Regions from separate parts of the Fictibacillus sp. EA-CB0309 genome, predicted to be linked through region 1. Evidence: riboswitches for the same ligand, from Rfam matches in the RefSeq annotation. Region 1 holds a riboswitch; the other holds the start of a gene.
The links. A riboswitch is a leader RNA that binds a small molecule or an ion and turns the genes downstream of it on or off. The one in region 1 is predicted to bind FMN.

Region 1 (10,391 bases):
CACCCCTACGCACAACACGAACAAAGAAAGATTTTCTTACGCTTATGGATTATTCTACAACTGAAATTATCGATCTGTTGAATCTAGCTAGAGATTTGAAAAAGCAAGGTCCATCTGCACCACCATTGTTAAAAGGAAAGATTTTAGGAATGATCTTTGAAAAATCATCCACTCGTACTCGTGTTTCTTTTGAAGCTGCAATGCTGCAGCTTGGCGGTCATGCCATCCATCTTTCTACCCGTGACATACAGATGGGAAGAGGAGAATCGATATCAGATACAGCAAAAGTATTATCTGACTATTTAGATGGATTGATGATTCGTACGTTTCATCAATCGACTGTTGAAGAGCTTGCTCATAACGGCTCTATCCCAGTTATTAATGGCCTCACAGATGACTTTCACCCATGCCAAGTGCTTGCGGATCTGTTAACGATTCTCGAATACAAAGGTTCGTTTAAAGGGAAGAAGTTGGCATACATTGGAGATGGGAATAATATGGCACACTCATTGATGATCGGCGCAGCCAAAGTTGGAATGGATTGCACCATAATTGCTCCGAAAAATTATGAGCCAAAGGAAAGTATCGTTTCTTATACGAAAGAGGTCGCAAAACAAAACGGCTCAATCGTAGAAGTAACGAATGATCCGATCACGGGTATTAAAGACAGCGATGTCATCTACACAGATGTATGGGCGAGTATGGGGCAGGAGGATGAGGCACAAGAGCGTATCAATCATTTTAAAGAGTATCAAGTGAATGCTGAGCTTGTTTCACATGCGAAAAAAGATTATATTTTCATGCATTGCTTGCCTGCACATCGTGAGGAAGAGGTAACAGCTGAAATCATTGATGGGCATCATTCGGTCGTCTTCCCAGAAGCGGAGAACCGCCTTCATGCACAAAAAGCATTGCTTGTTCATTTGATGTCATAATAAAAGAAAGTTACTTTTAAGTGATCCTTTGTTGCTTGTGGAAGTGGTTGATTTCCGTTTCAGGAGCTCCCTTTCCGCGGGGCAGGCGGTGAGCCACATCCGTACGTGTCACTCTTAAGTGTCTCACCTGTCTACTTGCAGTGGCTAGCCCCTCGAGGTCAAAAGTTAAATGGTCAATAAGGCAAAGTGCGCCTTATTTGCCCATTCACCTTTTGCTTGTCGGGGCTGAACGAGCCACTTCCACTTTTCGGACTGCCCGCCTGTCCCGCAGGAGTCTCGCACCTTACACTCCAATCAACTTGTCATTGTAGTGTTTTTTTTAAAAATAAAATCAAAAACGAAAATCTTTTAGTAAGACTGTTTCAGAAGCATTGTTGTTCTTGTAATACAGGATTCTAGAGCAGAAATTAACCCCACCCTATTAGCAACTAGCTTGCAAAAACATTCAAAAAAGAAGCCGCTCTGAAAAGAGCGGCTTCTTTGTTAAAATTAGAATACTTGTTCTAATTCAACAACACCAGGTACTTCTTCAAGAAGTGCACGTTCGATACCAGCTTTTAGTGTAATTGTAGAACTTGGGCAGCTTCCGCAAGCACCCATAAGGCGTACTTTTACTACACCTTCTTCAATATCCACTAATTCCACGTCTCCTCCATCACGAAGAAGGAACGGGCGTAATTTATCAAGAACTTCTTCAACTTGTTCACGCATCTCTAAGTTTTGAGTTTCAGCCATAACTATCAAGGCTCCTTTCTTAAAAAGAACTTACTTATAGTATACGGGAAATGGAATAAAAAATCCATGAGCAAGCATCATGATATTTGTGCCTTTTTCTTTTATACAAAATAAGGTATGATGAAAGCAAATAAGCGCATACATTGAGGTGATTCTTCATGAGTAACTCACTTATCATTAAGGTATATGGTGCAGAACAAAAATGTGCCAGCTGTGTTCATCTTCCATCAGCAAAAGAAACGGCTGAATGGCTAGAAGCTGCAATCTCAAGAAAATTTCCGAACTTGTTGTTTCACGTTCTTTATATAGATATGGAGAAACCGGAAAATGAGATTGATCAGGCATTTTCAGAAAGAATTATGGAAGAAGATCTTTTTACCCAGTAGTTGTCATAGACGGCGAGGTCGTTGCGGAAGGCAACCCGAATTTAAAATCCATTTACAATATTATTGAACAAAACGGTTACGGCGCTGTAAGTTAAGCGCCTATTTTTTTATATTGGGTTTGTACACATGCTTTGCCCTTCTTAAGAGAATATGATGTATGGAAAAAAGGAGGCACATTGCATTGTTGAACCCTTTAAAAGGTAAAAGCTCTAAAGATGAGTCGTCATCGTCGTTTGCAGGACATCATCACCATCATTATCATGACCTTTGTCTCAAGTATATGGGGCAGAACGTCACGATTGAACTGAACGATGGGAATGTCTATCATGGTCAATTGCATAGCTATGATCAAGATAACATGTATATGGTCATGCCAGGTGAGACTGCAGAGCGTAATAGCCGTATTATTTTTGTCGGGCCGTTTTTCCCTGGGTTCGGGGTTTTTGGTTTTCCGTTCTACCGAATACGCCGTTTCCGTCCTTATTGGTGGTAAAAACAGCAAAAGACCCATGCAGCTGCATGGGTCTTTTCTATGCTTGATATTTCTTATACTTGATATTTATATAACCAGAGAATTCCTGATTTTAATAATCGAGGCACTCGTCCGATAAGAGCTGTGCTTCCCATCGTACCGAAACCACTCTTCTTACCGAGCGATCCCATAACACCTTTTAATTTAATCTCGTTCATCTCAGGCAGTGGCTGTTCGTTCCATCGTGCTAATAGAACTTGTGAGATTTGCTCCGCTTGTTCCTCTGCGAGCTGTGCACTAGGTGCGTAAGGAAGACTTGCGCAATCTCCTACTACATACACATGTTCATCAGAAGGGAGGTGATGATGCTCACTTAGAACCACTCGTCCTTGACTGTCTTTTTCAACATCTAAATCACGTACGATGCGGCTAGGTTGAATACCCGCAGTCCAAACGATAGCGTCACATTCAACTTTTTCATCGTGATTAAACAATGCGCCTTCTTCTACTTTTGTAACATTAGAGTTGTTAATGACCTCAACCCCATGTTCAACGAACCAGTTTTGTACATAATTACTTAGTCTTTTCTTATATGCAGATAAAATCATGTCACCGCGGTCAAAAAGCTTGATAGTAAGATCCGGACGGCTTTCGCGAAGTTCAGATGCAAGTTCTACACCAGAAAGGCCGGCACCCACAACGGCAACCACGGCGTTTGCATGCAAGTTATTTAAGACTTGATACGTATGACGTGATTTATCAATTGTCTGAATGCTTAATGTATATTGATCTGCGCCTGGAACATTGTGATACTTGTCCTCACAGCCAAGGCCAATTACTAAATCATCATACGAAACAGCATCTTGATCTTTTAGTAGTACTTTCTTTTCTTTTACATCAATTTCTGTAACTTCACCGTATTTAATATTTAAGCGTGGATGATCAGGAAACGTTACGCGAACATGATGATCTGAAATGGTTCCTGCAGCCAGCGCATAGTATTCGGTTTTCAAACAATGATAAGGTACACGGTCAATAAGCGTAAGCTGAATGTTTTCAGGGAGGTCTGAGGAATTAAGAAGTCTCTTCAACACACGCATATTTCCATATCCTCCGCCAAGTAAAACGAGGTGTTTCATTTGTCATTTCCCCTTTTCTTTCAAGACAATTCTTATCTGTTTTTGTAGTGCTTTATATAAGTAAATATCCTTAACTCGAAATAAGTAAACGATTTCACGTTTTTGACATGTTTAAGTATAGCACTTTGCAACAAATTCACAACTCTTTTATGGAAAAAACACAGGAAGAATGAGTGTTTACATTGACTAGCTCTTAAGAAAGAGTTAGGATGAATTCATCAAGAGGTGAAAGAAAAAATGAGACCGATTATAGAGTTTTGTGTAAGTAATTTAGCAAGTGGTGCACAAAAAGCGCTCGAAGAACTCGAGAAAGACTATGATCTTGATGTAATTGAGTATGGATGTCTAGGCTATTGCGGACACTGTGCCAAATCGCTTTTTGCTCTCGTGAACGGAGATATCGTGCACGGAGAAACATCAGATGAACTTGTTAAAAACATCTACAATCATATAGAAGAAAACTTTATGTTTTAAGAAGCAGCTTCTCTAAAAAGATGAGAGGCTGTTTTTTTATTGGTTAAGGCATTTTATTATGGGAAAAATATCTAGTAATGAATTTTATAAAAACGATTGCATTTTTGTCGAAATTTGTTACATTAGAAAAGGGTCAGTCATTCGATGTCTGACAACTGAACGACTAAAATTATTTAATTATGTAAAATAATTGAGTAAAGTAATAAGGGGGAACTTTTATGTCAATCTTAATAGGAATTTTGGGCATTATTGCATTAATTGCAATCGCTTTCATTATGTCCAATGACAAAAAGAACATTAATTTTAAAGCGGTTGGAATTATGTTGGTTGTACAATTATTGATAGCTTGGTTCATGCTAAATACAACAGTAGGTAAGACCGTTTTAAACAAAATTGTAAACGTTTTTAACAAGGTCCTTTCATTTGGTAATGATGGTATCGCGTTTGTATTTGGAGATTTAAGTGGAAAAGAATACTTCTTCATTAACGTATTGATGATGATCGTGTTTGTATCCGCTTTACTTTCAATTTTAACGTACACACGCATTTTACCTCTTGCCATTAAATACATTGGTGGTGCTGTTGCAAAAGTTACTGGACTGCCAAAAATTGAATCTTTCGTTGCTGTCAACTCAATGGTGTTTGGTGATACTACTGCAATTATCTCTGTTAAGTCTCAATTGCACAAACTATCGGCTAACCGATTGTTCGTAGTTGTAACATCTTCATTGGTAGCAGTAAGCTGTTCAATTCTCGGTGCTTACATGCAAATGATTCCTGCAGAATACGTTTTAGTTGCACTACCGATTAACGTATTTTCAGGACTGATCCTTTCATCAATCGTTTGTCCTGTAACTTCTGATGAAGATGAAGAAATTGATGTTAAAGAAATGGTGAAAGAAAAGTCATTGTTTGAAGCGATCGGAAACGGTGCTTTAGATGGTGGTAAAGTTGCTCTTATCGTAGGTGCGATGCTTATTACTTATATCGGATTACTTTCAATGGTCAACTTTGCATTCGATGCAGTGACTGGTTTGACATTCCAACAAATTTTGGGCTATGTGTTTGCTCCAATCGCTTTTATCATGGGTATTCCTGCTAATGAAATCGTTCAAGCAGGTTCAGTAATGGGAACTAAAGTTGCAGCCAATGAATTCGTAGCGATGCTTGACTTCATGAAAATGATTCCGGACATGGATCCTAAGACAGTAGGTATTGTCTCAGCATTCCTAATCTCATTTGCTAACTTCTCATCTATTGGAATTATCTTAGGAACTGTTCAAGCGATCAATGGAGAAAAAGCTTCTATGCTAGCTAAAGTCGGCTTAAAAGTATTGCTTGTAGCTACTATGGGTTCTGTCCTAACTGGAACAATTGTAGGATTATTCTTATAAAAACAAATTAAATTTCAAAGTGCTCGAAGCTCAAGCTTCGAGCATTTTTTGTACTGTATTTAACAGGAGTGTGCCTAACTATTTTGCACTTTACGCTAAGCTTTCCACGATTATTCAAAAAAACGTTGTGGAGCCTTCTCCACAACGTTTTTTATCATTATATTTATGCCTGCTGAGCAATCTGTTTCATCACCCATGGCTGCATTCGATTATATAGTGCTAAAAACAGTAACGTAATAATTGTTCCTTTTATCAAGTTAAACGGTGTAATACCTTTTAGAATCAGGTCCATCATCATTTGGCTAGACATCGGGTCAGCACCTAGGAACCACGTATAGGCTGGTAAGATGATCAGATAGTTAAGTAGTCCCATCATAAATGTCATCAAAACCGTTCCTAGAATTAAGCCTGTTGAAAGACGTTTAACCGTATGCTTTTTGCGGAATAAGTAGGATACTGGCAGAATGAAAAGAATCCCGGCCACAAAGTTTGCTAATTGACCAACGGGTACACCTGTAAAACTTCCTACAATTCCGTAATGAAGTACATTTTTTATTGCCTCAACCATTATTCCTGCTGCAGGTCCGAATATGATGGCAGCTAGCAGTGCAGGCACCTCACTAAAATCAATTTTTAGAAATGGAGGCAGTCCTGGAAACGGAAAGTCGAGCATCATCAGTACATATGCAATCGTACTGAGCATCGATACCGCTACCATTTGTTTGATTTTTCCCTTTTGCATTGAAATCTCTCCTCTTTTGTGTTGCGCCATCTCATGATTTCGAATGCAGCACAGCCTGTTTTACACAAAAAAACCTTAGTCGATAAAGAACGGACTAAGGGAGTTTGTATGATAAACAGCATGTAAAAGAAGCATTTTTTACAAAAATGGTAAAATGCGCACTTAAACAAAGGCTCATGTACACGAACCGCTGTACCAACATCTTCTCCCATCCAGACTATACTGTCGGCTCTGGAATTGCACCAGATCAGCAATGTGGTGACATCGATATGATGTCTAGCCTAAACGGTTGTTTCGGCATTTCCAAATCGCTCACGGGCTGATGAAGAGGGAATCTTCAATTACCGCCGGTCGGGAATTTCACCCTGCCCCGAAGATGGATCGCTATTGTATTTTGTTACATCACCTATTATACTTTAAAAAATGTAAGTTGTGAACGAATAAGCAATAACCATACCTTCCAAATAGAGGATGAACTCACATGAAATTGACCTTTGAATATACATGGCCGTATGAAAGAATGATGAATGATATCTATATTTCGGAGTGTCCGTTCTGTAAACAAGATAATGTTTTAACTTCTTTTAAAGAAGAACAGATGAATCTTGCCAAAGAAGGCATTAAACAGATTTTAATCATGCCGTGCTGTCATGGCAAGATAACGATCTTAAACGCGGATGACGATTATTTCTATACAGATGAAAAATTAAGAGGGCAATCATAAGGAGTAATTAGAAGCATGAACACTTTGAAATTCACAAAAATGCATGGACTCGGCAATAATTACATTTACGTCAATATGTTTGAAGAAAGAATCGCTGAAGCTGATTTGCCTGAACTAGCAGTAGCTGTTTCAAATCCTTATACGGGAATCGGTTCAGACGGTATGATCTTAATCTGCCCAAGTGATGTGGCACCTGTTAAGATGCGGATTTTTAACAACGATGGTTCAGAAGCCAAGAACTGTGGCAACGGTCTTCGATGTGTAGCGAAATATGCGTACGAAAACGCAATTGTGGAAGAAACAGAATTTCAGATTGAAACCCTTGGCGGAATGGTAACCGCGAAACTAACAACAGATAATAACAACACAGTATCCTTAGTGACGGTAAATATGGGGAATCCTATCCTTCAGCCTGAACAGATTCCTGTAAATGGCTTTAAAGAACGTGATCAAGTTATTAACGAGTCTGTTTCATTCGATGGTAAAGATTTAAAAATGACTGCCGTATCGATGGGTAATCCGCACGCCATCTTCTTCGTTGATAACATTAATGAAGTGCCACTGCACTCGCTTGGTCCTGTTATTGAAAAAGATCCAATGTTTCCTGATTGGGTAAATGCAGAGTTTGTTGAGATGGTCTCCGAAAATGAAATGCACTTTAGAGTTTGGGAGAGAGGTTCAGGTGTCACACAAGCATGTGGTACGGGAGCATGTGCAGCGGCTGTAGCTGCAATTCTGAACGAAAAAGCCGCACGAAACACAGATATTACGGTCCATTTAGCGGGCGGAGATCTTATCATCAATTGGCAAGATAACGGTGATGTGTTGATGACCGGCCCAGCAGAAGTAATTTGTACAGGTGAATATCATATAAAATAAACAAAAGTGCAGGCATCGATGCCTGCACTTTGCTTTTAGTATTTTTGAATAATGTTGTAAAACGTATCTCGTTCAACGGGAACTTTGTTTGCTGTTTTAATCAAGTGGACAAGTTCCTTTCGAGTGATACCTGATGAAGTTAGTGCACCAACTGCGTGTGAGATGCGCTCTTCAATTAATGTTCCGTGAATATCACTAGATCCAAACGTTAATGCCATCTGAGTAAGCTGAACACCTATGTTGATCCAATATGCTTTTACATGATCAAAGTTATCAAGCATCAAACGGCTGATCGCGATTGTTCTCATATCGTCAAAAGCAGAAGTTCTTCTCATCAGACCCATTGATTGTGTACGAGGTTGCATCGCCAGTGGAATAAATACCATGAAGCCATTCGTTGCGTCTTGCAGCTGACGAAGGCGATCCATATGAATCAGACGTTCTTCTTTCGTTTCAATCGATCCATATAACATCGTTGCATGAGTTTTTAATCCTAATCCGTGTGCAATTTCGTGAGCCTCTAACCATTGGTCGGTAGAAGCTTTATCAGGACTCATCTTTAAGCGATAACGCTCTGTAAGTATTTCGGCACCACCGCCAGGCATCGTATCTAAGCCTGCTTTAATAAGCTCTTCTAATACTTCTTTCATGGAAAGTCCAGAGATTCTTGAGAAGAACTCGATCTCAGCTCCTGTATAAGCTTTAATCGTTACTTGTGGGTAGTGCTTTTTCAACGTGCGGATCGTATCTAAATAATAATCAAACGGCACTTCATGATTATGGCCACCCACGATATGAAACTCTCGGATGTTATCGTTCCAGCGCTTTTCTACATAGCTCAACAGCTGTTCATCATTCATCGTATAAGCGCCTTCTTCACCAGGCTTGCGCTTAAATCCGCAGAAGCTGCATGTCGCTTCACATACGTTAGTCGGATTGATATACAGATTTTCAATGAAATAAACGTGGTCCCCATTCTTGCGGGTATTCACTTCATTAGCTAAAGATGCAACGCTCAAAAGATCATTCGTTTCATATAAATATAAACCGTCTTCAATTGATAGACGCTCGCCATGAGTTACTTTTTCAGCAATTGCTGCCATGTGCGTATCAAGAGTCAATATATTTGCCATTTTTTATCCCCCTAAATTTTCAAATGAAATGTTCGGATGATGTACACATTTTTTAAAGATAAGAGTACAAATCGACACTCTCTCTTTACCAATTTTATACGAATACATATGTATTATCAGAAATAAATACATGCGCCTTGAGTGCATTATCATTATAATCCTAATCAAACATTACGACAAGGGCAGCCGCTTTTGGTAAATACTTAGTAAATTTTTAATAATATCGTTTTTTTATTAAAGTGATTATTGTCTAATAATTGCAGGAAATGTAAAATAAAAGGAAGGCATATGTTTAAAATGAAGAGTGGAGTGACGAAAATGAAAGCCACATCAGCAGCTGCTAGATTAGAAAAGATTGAACAGTTAGAAACTCTGCGAAATAAAATGATACAGACGGCAAATGCATTAGGATTACATCATCCAATGGTTTTAAATTATAGTAGAAAAATTGACGAAACACATAATAAGATTATGGAAATGCAGCAAAAGGGAATTGACCGAAAGCCGATTTCTTGAGAGCAGCTTTTGAAGCCGTTATACTATACCTATAGATCCTTATTAAAGGAGTGAAAATAATGATCGTTGAAATCACAGAAAGTGCGGCAAGCAGAATTAAAGAAATGCTAGCTGACGAAGAAGACAAAAATCAATTTCTGCGTGTAGCTGTAAAGGGCGGAGGATGTACAGGTCTTTCTTATGGAATGGGCTTTGACAGTGATAAGAGTGACTCCGATCACGAAGAGAACATCGAAGGAATACAAGTGGTTGTTGATGAAGAAAGTGCTAAAGTCTTAAAAGGAACGGTTATAGACTTTAAGCAAAACATGATGGGCGGAGGATTTACGATTACAAATCCGAATGCCATCGCATCATGCGGTTGCGGTTCTTCATTTAAAACAGCAACAAATGCAGGAACACCTGAAGAATGCTAATAGGCAGAAACGTTAAAAGCTCTTACCCGATCTTTCTGGGCAAGAGCTTTTTCTATGTTTAAAATTTATTAAAGATAAATAGTACTCCGATGATATCTGCCAAAATAGAAGCAACGATAAGTATGACTTTCTTTTGCTTGTTTTGTTCTTTTAAACCAAGTGGCATTAAAAAAGTACCAAGTATGAAGAAAATAATGCCCAGAATCAAGTTGAACTTCATTTGACTATCTCCTTATCTAAAAAAGGGTAAAAGAAAACCCGGCGCGCCAACACCGGGTAAAATTGCATATCATGTCAGCGGCACTTGTCCGCCTCACAAACAATGATAACAAAGGCAGTGGTTACTTTCCACAAGCAATTTATTCCACGGTGTATCTTTCCAGTTCACTTAATAGCTCTTTTAAGCGGGGAATTTCTTTTTGGTATCCTCTAGAAATGATTCATCC
Region 2 (10,391 bases), 1.5 Mb from region 1:
TACAGGTGCATGGCTAAATTTCTTTTGGTCCACAAAACCTTTTACAACAAACTTTCCACTATATTGATTATGAGTTAAGATATCTCCAACTTTTATGCCATCATTCTCTAATGAACGGTCAAGTACAATTTCCCCGCGATTTACATTTTCAAATAATTTTGAGTCGGTAGATGTGACAAAAGCGACGCTTCGTTTGTTTTCCACTCTCATCGTTCAAAAAGCCCATCTGTATGGATAGTGCAACGGCATCTTTTTGTTGGTTTATTATTTTTTCTTGCATACTATTGTCTATCCTCGATAAATTATAGGTTTCTTCTGCTTCTTGATTCATGTAAAATTGTCCGCTCGGCAAGTCTTTTATTAATGCAGCATTATCTTGTGATAATCCATTTGCCAAACCTGAAATGATAAAAGTTAATAAACTAACTAGAAAAATGATCGAACCTAATATTAGGAACCTAACTTTATTTTTTAATATTTCTTTCCAAGCAATGCTCATAACATCTCCTCCAATCTCTTGTTACATTGTTAGTCTATAGGTCTATTATGAACAGACGATGAATAACAAGTTACAAATCATTGGAGTAAAGAATTCCACAAAAAATGTCATTCATCACCAATGGCTTCCATGGGCAATGCATGACACACTTGAGAGTATTTTCTAGCCAATAGGTAATTCAACAACAAGGGTAGTCCCTTCATTTTCCTTACTATTCACATCCGTATGACCACCATGCAGTTTAACAATGGTAGCAACGATTGATAGACCAAGTCCGGTCCCTTCCACAGTTCGTGAACGTGCGATATCTGCACGATAAAAGCGATCAAAAATCCTTTCTAATTCCTTATTATTCATGCCTATCCCTGTATCTTCAAAAGTGATGAATAACGATTTTTCTCTTTCTTCAATCGATATTTCAATACTGCCATTAGGTTTATTGTACTTAATGGCATTTGTTAACAGATTATCCCATACGGTATTCAATAAAGAAGGGTCACCGATAAATTCTGTATCTGGAAGGGAATAGCGCAGCATAATCCCTTTCTCATTTATCAGCCATTGATAATTTCGAACCAGTTCTTTAATTTGCTGTGCAATATTGAATGGTTTCTTCTTTAAAATTTCTTCATTGCGATCAAGTGAGGCAAGAAGTAACAATTGTTTAGTTAGTGTAGAAAGCCTGTTAATTTCACCGTTTATTACAGATATATATTGTGTTTTTTCTTTTGAATTCAATGATTCTTTTTCCAGCAGATTTGTGTATCCTTTTATATTTGATAAGGGTGATTGTATGTCATGAGAGATGTTGGATATAAATTCTTTTCTCATCTCATCCGATTGTTCTAATTTCCGCGACATCTGTAAAAAGCTATGAGATAACTCCCCTAATTCATCACCACGGTTAATATCAAGTTCAACGTTAAAGTTCCCTTTTGAGAGTGATTTTGTGGCAACCGTTAATTTAGAGATTGGCTTCACTAAATATTTTGCGCTGACCACTACCATCACAATGCTTAACGTGATCATTAAGGCAAACAGCCAACCGAACAGAATATGCATCTCATTAAAAAGGAGCTTGATATCAGGTCTCATAAAAAGAGCATAGCTTTTTCCATCATGCTTCAACGGCACACCGATCGTGTTCTTTAATTCATTTGCAAAAAAGCCTGTCACAAATGTTTCTTTCGGAAAATGAAGAATTCCATGATAAATATCACCGTTTAATACATTTTCTTTAGTTGACGCAGGTAGCATTTTGTTTCGAAAGGATGCTCCGAAATAGGATTCATCTCCAGAATCCTCTACTAAGTATATTTGATAGCCAATCGCAGAAAGGTTTTCAAAGTACTCCTTTAAATTGATACTGGGGTGTTCTTTAACAAAAGACACCATTTCTAGTGCGATTTTTGTGTTTTTTGATCATTATAGGGTTTTAATTTTTGCTGATAGTATGTATTGGAGATAAAAAAAGCTAATATACCACTTAAAATCATAATCCCTATAGTAATGACTACAAATTTTACGTAAAGAGACTTCATCGTTTTGCCTCCAGTAAATACCCGACCCCACGTACTGTTTTAATTTGAAAATCATCTGTCCATCTAGAAAAACGTTCCCTTAATCGCTTTACATGAACATCTACAGTTCGTTCATCTCCTTCATAATCCAGACCCCAAATCTGTTCAATTAAGTGGTCTCGAGTAAACACTTGCATAGGGTTTGAAATAAAAAATACAACAATTCAAATTCCTTTAAAGGTAAAAGTATAGTTTGATCACCAATGTGAACTTCATAGCTCTTTTTGTTTATAACCGTTCGTCCTAAACAAACAATGGATTCATCTAATTGTCTATCATATCGCCTTAGTAAAGCTTTAATTCGAAAGAGTAATTCTTTCGGTTCAAAAGGTTTAACCAGATAATCATCTGTTCCAGATAGAAAGCCCTGTTCCTTATCCTCGATTTGATTTTTAGCCGTTAATAAGACAATAGGAATGTCATAATTTTTACGTATCTCTTTTGTTAAGATATAACCGTCCATATAAGGCATCATCACGTCCACAACGGCCAAATCACAATTCTTATTTCGTAGAATGTTTAAAGCTTCTAAACCGTCTTGCGCTTGAAATACTTTATAGCCTGCTTCAGATAAATGAACATCTACAAGCTTTAGTATATTGATATCATCATCGACAATTAGAATATTAGTCATTATTAAATACTCCTATACTTTTATCCGTTTAATTATCCATTACATATAATATGGATTATTCCATCCAATAGTTGTAAGCACCATTAGTCTATACGATTTAAAATTTAATCACAAATCGTAGAAGTTAGCTGCCATTAATGCAGCCAATTCTTGCCATAATCTGGCGAGGTTTCATCATATAGCAGCGAGTCGATAATTATGGACGCTTGTCATCCAATAACAAAAACCCGCCACAAAAAGTGACGGGCTCACAAAACATGTTTTTATCCTAACTGACGAGTCAGATTAGCCATCTCGATTGCAGAAACTGCTGCTTCCCAGCCTTTGTTTCCTGCTTTCGTTCCAGCACGTTCGATTGCTTGTTCGATAGAATCTACTGTAAGCACTCCAAAGATTACTGGAACGCCGCTTGTCATTGATGCTTGTGCTACTCCCTTAGCAGCTTCATTGCATACATAATCGAAGTGCGGAGTGGATCCGCGGATAACCGCTCCTAGTGTGATCACAGCATCATAGTTCCCGCTGTCTGCCATCTTTTTAGCGATTAATGGAATTTCAAATGCACCAGGCACCCAAGCGATATCTACATCATCTTCTGAAATTCCGTGTCTCTTAAATGCATCCTGTGCCCCAGATACTAACTTATCAGAAATAAAATCATTAAAACGCCCTGCAACGATTCCTACTTTTAATCCTGTACCAACTAAATGTCCTTCAAATAATTTTGCCATTTATCGTTCCTCCTGTATTAGAAATGAAGCATGTGCCCCAATTTGCTCTTTTTTGTTTTTAAATACTCTTCGTTGTTTTCGTTATGCGGCATCTGAAGTGCCACACGGTCTGTTACTTCCAAGTCATAGCCTTTTAATCCCGCAATCTTTCTTGGATTATTCGTCAAAAGTTTCATTTTACTGATGCCGAGCTCTTTAAGAATCTGCGCTCCGATTCCATAGTCACGCAGATCCGGCGCAAACCCTAGCTGCTCATTGGCTTCAACTGTATCGAGTCCCTCTTCTTGAAGTTTATAAGCTTTCATTTTATTGATAAGCCCGATTCCGCGTCCTTCTTGTCTCATGTACAATAGAACACCAGAGCCTGCTTTTTCAATCTGAGAAAGAGCCGCATGAAGTTGAGGACCACAGTCACAGCGGGCCGACCCAAACACATCACCGGTCAAACATTCAGAGTGAACACGAACCAGCACAGATTCATCACTATTAATTTCACCTTTTACAAGCGCCACATGTTCTTTCTCATCCAGCACATTTGAAAAGCCGATCGCTTTAAAATCACCAAATTCAGTTGGGAGATTGATTTCAACTTCTCGCTTTACCATCTGTTCCGTTTTGTTTCGGTACGTAATAAGGTCTTTGATTGTAATGAGTTTCATATTGTGCTGTTTTGCTAGCTCAACAAGCTCAGGAACACGAGCCATCGTTCCGTCTTCTTTCATGATTTCGCAGATTACTCCAGCAGATTGACTGCCAGCCATATTTGCTAGGTCGATTGCCGCTTCTGTGTGCCCTGCTCGTCTTAACACGCCGCCTTTTTTCCTATCAACGGAAAGATATGGCCAGGACGCTTAAAGTCAGATGGCACAGAATCACCATTCACAAGCTCCCGAACAGTAGCTGCTCGTTCTTGCGCAGAAATCCCGGTTGTTGTTGATTTGTGATCGACACTGATTGTAAAAGCGGTGCCGTGCGAATCGGTATTGGCTGCTACCATCGGTGAAAGATCCAGCTTCATCGCGATTTCCTCAGAGATTGGTGTACAAACGAGACCACGTCCGTGCGTTACCATAAAATTGATGGTTTCTGGTGTGATTCCTTCAGCTAGGGCAACAAAGTCTCCTTCATTTTCACGATCTTCATCATCCACTACGATAACGATTTTGCCTTCTCTTAAATCTGCAACTGCTTCTTCTATGGAGTGAAACATGAACTCTCCTCCTAAAATCCGTGCTCTTGTAAGAAATCAAGAGACAGCTTTGACTTTTGTTTTTGATCTTCTTTCTCTGGAGCCAACATTCTGTAGACATATTTTGCGAGCATATCACATTCAATATTCACTACGTCTCCCGTACCTTTTTTACCTAAAATCGTATGATCTGCCGTATGCGGAATCAAAGAAACTGTGATTGTATTTTTGGTAACGTCAAAAACGGTTAAGCTTGTCCCATCTACACAAACGGAACCTTTTAGCATAAAGTAGCGCATCAGATGATCTGGAAGTGCAATTGTATAATAGATTGCGTTTTTCTCTGGTCGCTTCTCTAAAATTTCTCCTGTACCATCAACATGCCCAGAAACAAAATGTCCGCCAAACCTTCCTCCTGCTGCCATAGCTCGCTCGAGATTAACGATTGAACGGTTGTTTAACAGCTTTAATGTTGAAGACCGATACGTTTCTGGCATCACATCCACAGTAAACTGATTTTTGCCGAAAGAAGTCACGGTCAGACATACCCCATTCACTGCAATACTGTCTCCAAGGTGCACGTCTTTCAACACCTCTTCAGCCGAAATGGTAAGTACAATTGTTTCATTGCCTTTCGTGATGGATTTAATCGTGCCTTTTTCCTCAATGATGCCTGTAAACAAAGAGCTTTCCCTCCCATTGTTGTTTTTGGTAGTAGTTGATTTCCGTTCCAGGTGCTCGCTTTCCGCGGGGCAGGCGGTGAGCCACATTCGTAACGTTTCACTCTTAAGTGTCTCACCTGCCCGCCTGTCCCGCAGGAGTCCTTCCACTCCAATCAACTTGCTAAAGAAGAAAAAAACATACAAAAAGAATGCAAAAACCTTTTTGAAATAAGTTTTCAAGAACGTCGTAAATATGCAAAGCGGGAGTCTATTTATTTTAAAAATAAAAATACCCCGGAAACAGAAAGTTCCCGGGGTTTGTGTTAAAAGTATAACGAAATAAACCTTTAAATATACCTTTTTAAAATACAGGCAATTAAAAGCGTTCACGTTCCTTCTCCCATCCAGACTATACTGTCGGCTTCGGAATTGCACCGAATCCACCGCTTTCGCGTATCGCAAAACCGGGTCACGGACTAAGAGGCTATAGCCTCATCACCGCCGGTTGGGAATTTCACCCGACCCCGAAGGACACTATTTACTTAAGTTCATTATAAGTAAACAATAGACTGAATTCAAACATGATCGCTTTTATTGACCAATAATTAATTTTTCTTTCGGATAATGAATGTGTTCTGTCACTACTTTACCTCTGATGATAAAGAGGAATGACAGTACGCCGATTCTTCCAATAAACATCAGCAGCATGAGGATAATTTTTCCGGTCGAGCTCAATTCACCCGTAATCCCTGTAGAAAGTCCTGTTGTTCCGAATGCTGAGCACACTTCAAAAAAAGATACTCAATCGGCATAGGATCTGTAATCGCTAGGATTATCGTAGACGTCGTACAAAGCACCATCGCCACAATAATAACAATAAACGACTTCTGTATATCTTCAGGATAAATTTCACGCTTAAAGATCTTAATCGTATTTCTACCTTTGGCATAAAAGAGAATCGCCAACAGTGCTACAGCAAATGTCGTTGTTCGGATACCACCACCAACCGAGCTCGGTGATGCACCGATAAACATCATTACCGATAAATAAAGCATTGTTGGAACGGAAAGTTCAGAGATATCCATCGTCGATAATCCCCCGCTTCTAGTCGTAACAGACTGAAACATGGAGTAGAAGAACGTTTCATGCCAAGACTTATCCTCAAAAAAGCATTCATTTCCAGGACATATATACCAATTGCACCCGTTACAACCAATAACGCAAATGTTGTTGTCGTTACCTTTGTAAAAAGGGTAAATGTATATCGCTCCAGATACTTACGCTCTTTTATAAAGTTATTAATTTCAACTAATACAGGAAACCCAATGGCTCCTGACGTAATTAAGCACATCGTAACGATTTGAACAAGATAATCGTGGCGGAACGGTATCAACGAGCTTCCCGTTATATCGAATCCAGCATTCGTCGTTGCCGTAACAGATGCAAAGAATGCGTGATATAGCACTTCTACTTCTGTATCGTAATAGGGCTGAAACAAGATAAAGAACAATACCGTTCCTACGATCTCAATCCCTATTATGAGTGTTAAAATCTGCTTCATCAGTTGAACGAGTCCTGCAAGTGTGGATTGGTTTTGATCTGTCATAATCAATTGACGTTCTCTCATTCCAATTCGTTTACCAATCAATAGCCATACTGCTGTTCCTAGCGTCATGACGCCGATCCCGCCTATTTGGCATATTAGGGCTAGAAGAATGACTCCTACATAATTGAACGTTTCAGAAATATTAACAGAGGTTAGACCCGTTACACTTACAGCACTAACTGCAGTAAATAAAGCATCAATAAACTTTAGTTCTACTCCCTCGTTATGTCCAACCGGCAAACTTAGTAAAACGGTCGCTACTAAAACAGACAATAAATAAAAGATAACGATTAGCTGAACAGAAGTTAAAAAAGTCTTTTTTGTTGGGTTGTTGCTGTATTTTTAAACATATATTTTTTCACCTGTCGAGGGGATTTTTCTGTAACCTTCTGAAATCTTAACAATAGCATTTCCATTTAACAAGGTGAAATCGAACATTTGTTAAAAAAAGACTGCAGAACTTTCAATTCAGCTCATTTTCAGAAATTATTCTTTTTTCAATTAGTCTCATCAATTCAACAGAGTTATCGACTTTAATTACCACTCTTGTAACATTCTTCTTAAATCCATAAATGATATCTGATTGGATGGGTTCTTTTAATAGGAGCTCGATCGCTGGCCGTTCTGGAATAAAATCACTTACTCTTGCTTCAAAAGTATATTTCCTTTCAGATGCAGGAATCTCATCTGGTCCTTCATATGTTTTCATTTCCTGTATTGCGCTAAAGGGCAACTCTATTCCTTTCATGAACCCTACATTCATAATCAGCAATTGATCTGAAACGATAAGGGGCACTTTCTTAACAGCTTGCATCTGCCCGAAAAGAAACAGAATGGAATAGATGTTAATGAAAAGTAAAATGAGTGAAACGGTATGATTTATCTGACTGAAGAAGTAATGAAGACCAACTGATTCTATAATGAGAGCATGAATAAGCATCAGCTGAAGAGCAACATAGCTTGTATTCTTATGGTAAGTAAAGGTGTGGTCTGAAGTCATAGGTGCTTTTCGCCAGGAAAACAGCGCATAATAAAGCATCGTTACTTCACTCACTACCGAATTAATCAACCGGCTTTGTGCAAAGTGAACGCTAACCGCCTGTCTTATCTTGATTAAAAAAGGCATTTCAGCAGGCAATTCAATATATGTCTTTTTAACTTTTGGAAACTTTTTGCACACCAAGATCAAAATATAAAGCTCAATCGAGATAAAACCCGCTTCTAATAACAGAAGCGCTTTTGGCACTACAGAAACGTTATCTAACAAGACATCAGGGATGATGTACGAAGCGAAACCATAACTTACAAGCGCTACAAGCAATGTCAGTTTCCAAGAATATCTTTTGCGGATGATAAAATAATAGGTGAGCAGCGGGATAACGAGAAGAAAGTCAAACATGGATCCAATTACTACGCTATCCGGAACAGGTTGGAAGTATGGAGTCTGGTACAAAATTACATTGCTACCAATTACTAAGAAACTAAGTATAAGAAAAGGCACCCATCTTATAGGTCTGATTAGCGTATCATTCATAAAATCCCTCCTCACCTTTAGTATACAATAAATACCAATAAATTCTTTTAATTCCAAATTACGTCACAAAACATTCATAAAACAAGACCACTACGCTTTAAAGAGCGGGTGGTCTTTTCTGATTACACGAGACTTTTCTTTTACAGGAATAAAAACAAGCAGACAGAGACTCATAGCAACTAGTTCGAGAGCAAGAATATACCACGGGTGTGGTCCTAAATAATCCATTAAAGAAGCATTGGCTGGTTTCTCCATCAAAAACATATAGTTTGCGTCTATCGCGGCATTTAACACGTATACTCCGAGGGCGTATACATTCAGCCAAAGAAAGGACATGAAAAACTGAACCCAGCTTATTTTAAAGGATTTTACGATACCGTAATATAACGCGGTCCAAACAATGAATGCATGTGCAATAAAATATTGAATAAATCGAAAATGCCAAGGTTCCTGGTATAACTCTGGTGTCAGTAACCCTTGAATAGCGCCAGTTAAACCAAAAAGATAAACAAACGCAAACAGCTTTCGATTATCGGTTAACAATAAAACTATACTTAGTAAAATATTTAAACTGCAAAGCTGCAGCGGCAGAAAGACTTTTACGGTCCACATATCGTTAGAGACCGCCCATAAGTGATACGAGATTTCAGAGAATAACAGGCCAAGGATCAGAACCTTCTTAACGGCACGCTTTCCGCTTAAACGAGAACGAAGGACGTACATGGTTACGCTCACCATGATTATTAATAAAAGTATCAGTACATGCTCAAAGCCAAACATCCTAAATCCAGATGTACCCGGACCAAACCAACCCTCCATTTATCCCCCTCCATCTTATTCTTATTGTTATTCAAAATTGCAACAGACTTTTCCTTTGAAAGATGTTATTTTTATTTGCACAACGTAACAGTGTTATGTTACATTAGTGTCAAGGAGGTTAATCATGGAAAATCTAATCTCAAAAAAGATCTGCTCGAAGCAGCCAATATCTCTTACGGTCAACTGTACCGTTGGAAAAGAAAGAACTTGATTCCTGAAAATTGGTTCATTCGAAAATCTACGTTTACTGGTCAAGAAACTTTTTTCCGAAAGATGATATGTTATTGCGAATTGAAAAAATTAAATCATTAAAAGATGATTTATCGCTCGATGAACTGGCTGATATGTTCTCTCCCTCTCCTACCTTAACTTCATTATCAGCAGAAGAACTCACCAAACGTAACATTGTTTCAAATACATCGTTAGAAATGTACATCAATCACCATGGAACCACCACTTCTTTTACCTTTAACCAATTATTAACCCTATATGTACTAGACACATTGCTTCAAACCGGTGAAGTCAATCGTTCTGAAGGTATGGATTTGTTAAAAGTGCTTGATGAACATTCAAAAAATCTGAAGAGCAATGAAAGCGAATTGATCTTTATTCGCAAGATGGGTGTGTCTTTTTTTATCCTTACACCTGAACCCGCTAAGCTGTTCGTAGAGTCTCAAGCAAAAATAATCGCTCATTATAAACTCAATCAATTCACAGAAGAACTTAAATTAAAACTGTCCTAAACGTGGAGGAGGAATTAAAAATGGAGAAAACAGCGACTAAAAACATTAGTATTTCTGGATCAGGAACTTCTTCTGGCGGCGAGTATAATCAAGTAAAAGTGAACGGCTCAGCTCATATTAATGGTGATTTAACATGTGAAGAATTCAAATGTAATGGCAGTTCTCATATTGAAGGAAACATTACTACAGGAACTGCAAAAATCAACGGCTCTACTCATTTTGAAGGTGATGTGGAAGCGAAAGAGATGACGATCAACGGCAGTACCGACATTGACGGAAACCTTTTTTGCCAGGAACTAAAGGTGCAGGGCTCCACTTCTGTTAAAGGAGACTTGAAAGGAAAAGAACTCATCATACGAGGTTCAGCTTCTGTTCAAGGAAATGTATCGAGTGA

Region 2: linked by a shared signal. The riboswitch ahead of ribE (riboflavin synthase) and the one ahead of ACEWFH_RS06600 (ECF transporter S component) in region 1 are both predicted to bind FMN.

What each region holds. Positions count from the first base shown of each region.
Region 1 covers NZ_CP169271.1:1,185,052-1,195,442, forward strand. The annotation lists gene argF (ornithine carbamoyltransferase) at 45-935, shown strand; gene ACEWFH_RS06570 (NifU family protein) at 1,425-1,670, opposite strand; partial or broken gene ACEWFH_RS06575 (YuzD family protein) at 1,829-2,151, shown strand; gene ACEWFH_RS06580 (LSM domain-containing protein) at 2,238-2,549, shown strand; gene ACEWFH_RS06585 (NAD(P)/FAD-dependent oxidoreductase) at 2,603-3,667, opposite strand; gene ACEWFH_RS06590 (YuzB family protein) at 3,905-4,141, shown strand; gene ACEWFH_RS06595 (NupC/NupG family nucleoside CNT transporter) at 4,360-5,535, shown strand; gene ACEWFH_RS06600 (ECF transporter S component) at 5,699-6,277, opposite strand; FMN riboswitch at 6,474-6,659, opposite strand; gene ACEWFH_RS06605 (hypothetical protein) at 6,759-7,001, shown strand; gene dapF (diaminopimelate epimerase) at 7,017-7,880, shown strand; gene mqnE (aminofutalosine synthase MqnE) at 7,916-9,013, opposite strand; gene ACEWFH_RS06620 (aspartyl-phosphate phosphatase Spo0E family protein) at 9,332-9,529, shown strand; gene ACEWFH_RS06625 (HesB/IscA family protein) at 9,589-9,945, shown strand; gene ACEWFH_RS06630 (hypothetical protein) at 10,004-10,165, opposite strand; gene ACEWFH_RS06635 (hypothetical protein) at 10,346-10,391, opposite strand, start outside.
Region 2 covers NZ_CP169271.1:3,561,387-3,571,777, forward strand. The annotation lists partial or broken gene ACEWFH_RS19965 (ABC transporter permease) at 1-499, opposite strand, end outside; partial or broken gene ACEWFH_RS19970 (sensor histidine kinase) at 662-2,040, opposite strand; partial or broken gene ACEWFH_RS19975 (response regulator transcription factor) at 2,037-2,713, opposite strand; gene ribH (6,7-dimethyl-8-ribityllumazine synthase) at 2,977-3,444, opposite strand; partial or broken gene ACEWFH_RS19985 (bifunctional 3,4-dihydroxy-2-butanone-4-phosphate synthase/GTP cyclohydrolase II) at 3,462-4,654, opposite strand; gene ribE (riboflavin synthase) at 4,666-5,316, opposite strand; FMN riboswitch at 5,684-5,831, opposite strand; partial or broken gene ACEWFH_RS19995 (TrkH family potassium uptake protein) at 5,887-7,192, opposite strand; gene ACEWFH_RS20000 (hypothetical protein) at 7,365-8,435, opposite strand; gene ACEWFH_RS20005 (YwaF family protein) at 8,526-9,254, opposite strand; partial or broken gene ACEWFH_RS20010 (YhbD family protein) at 9,198-9,997, shown strand; gene ACEWFH_RS20015 (polymer-forming cytoskeletal protein) at 10,018-10,391, shown strand, end outside.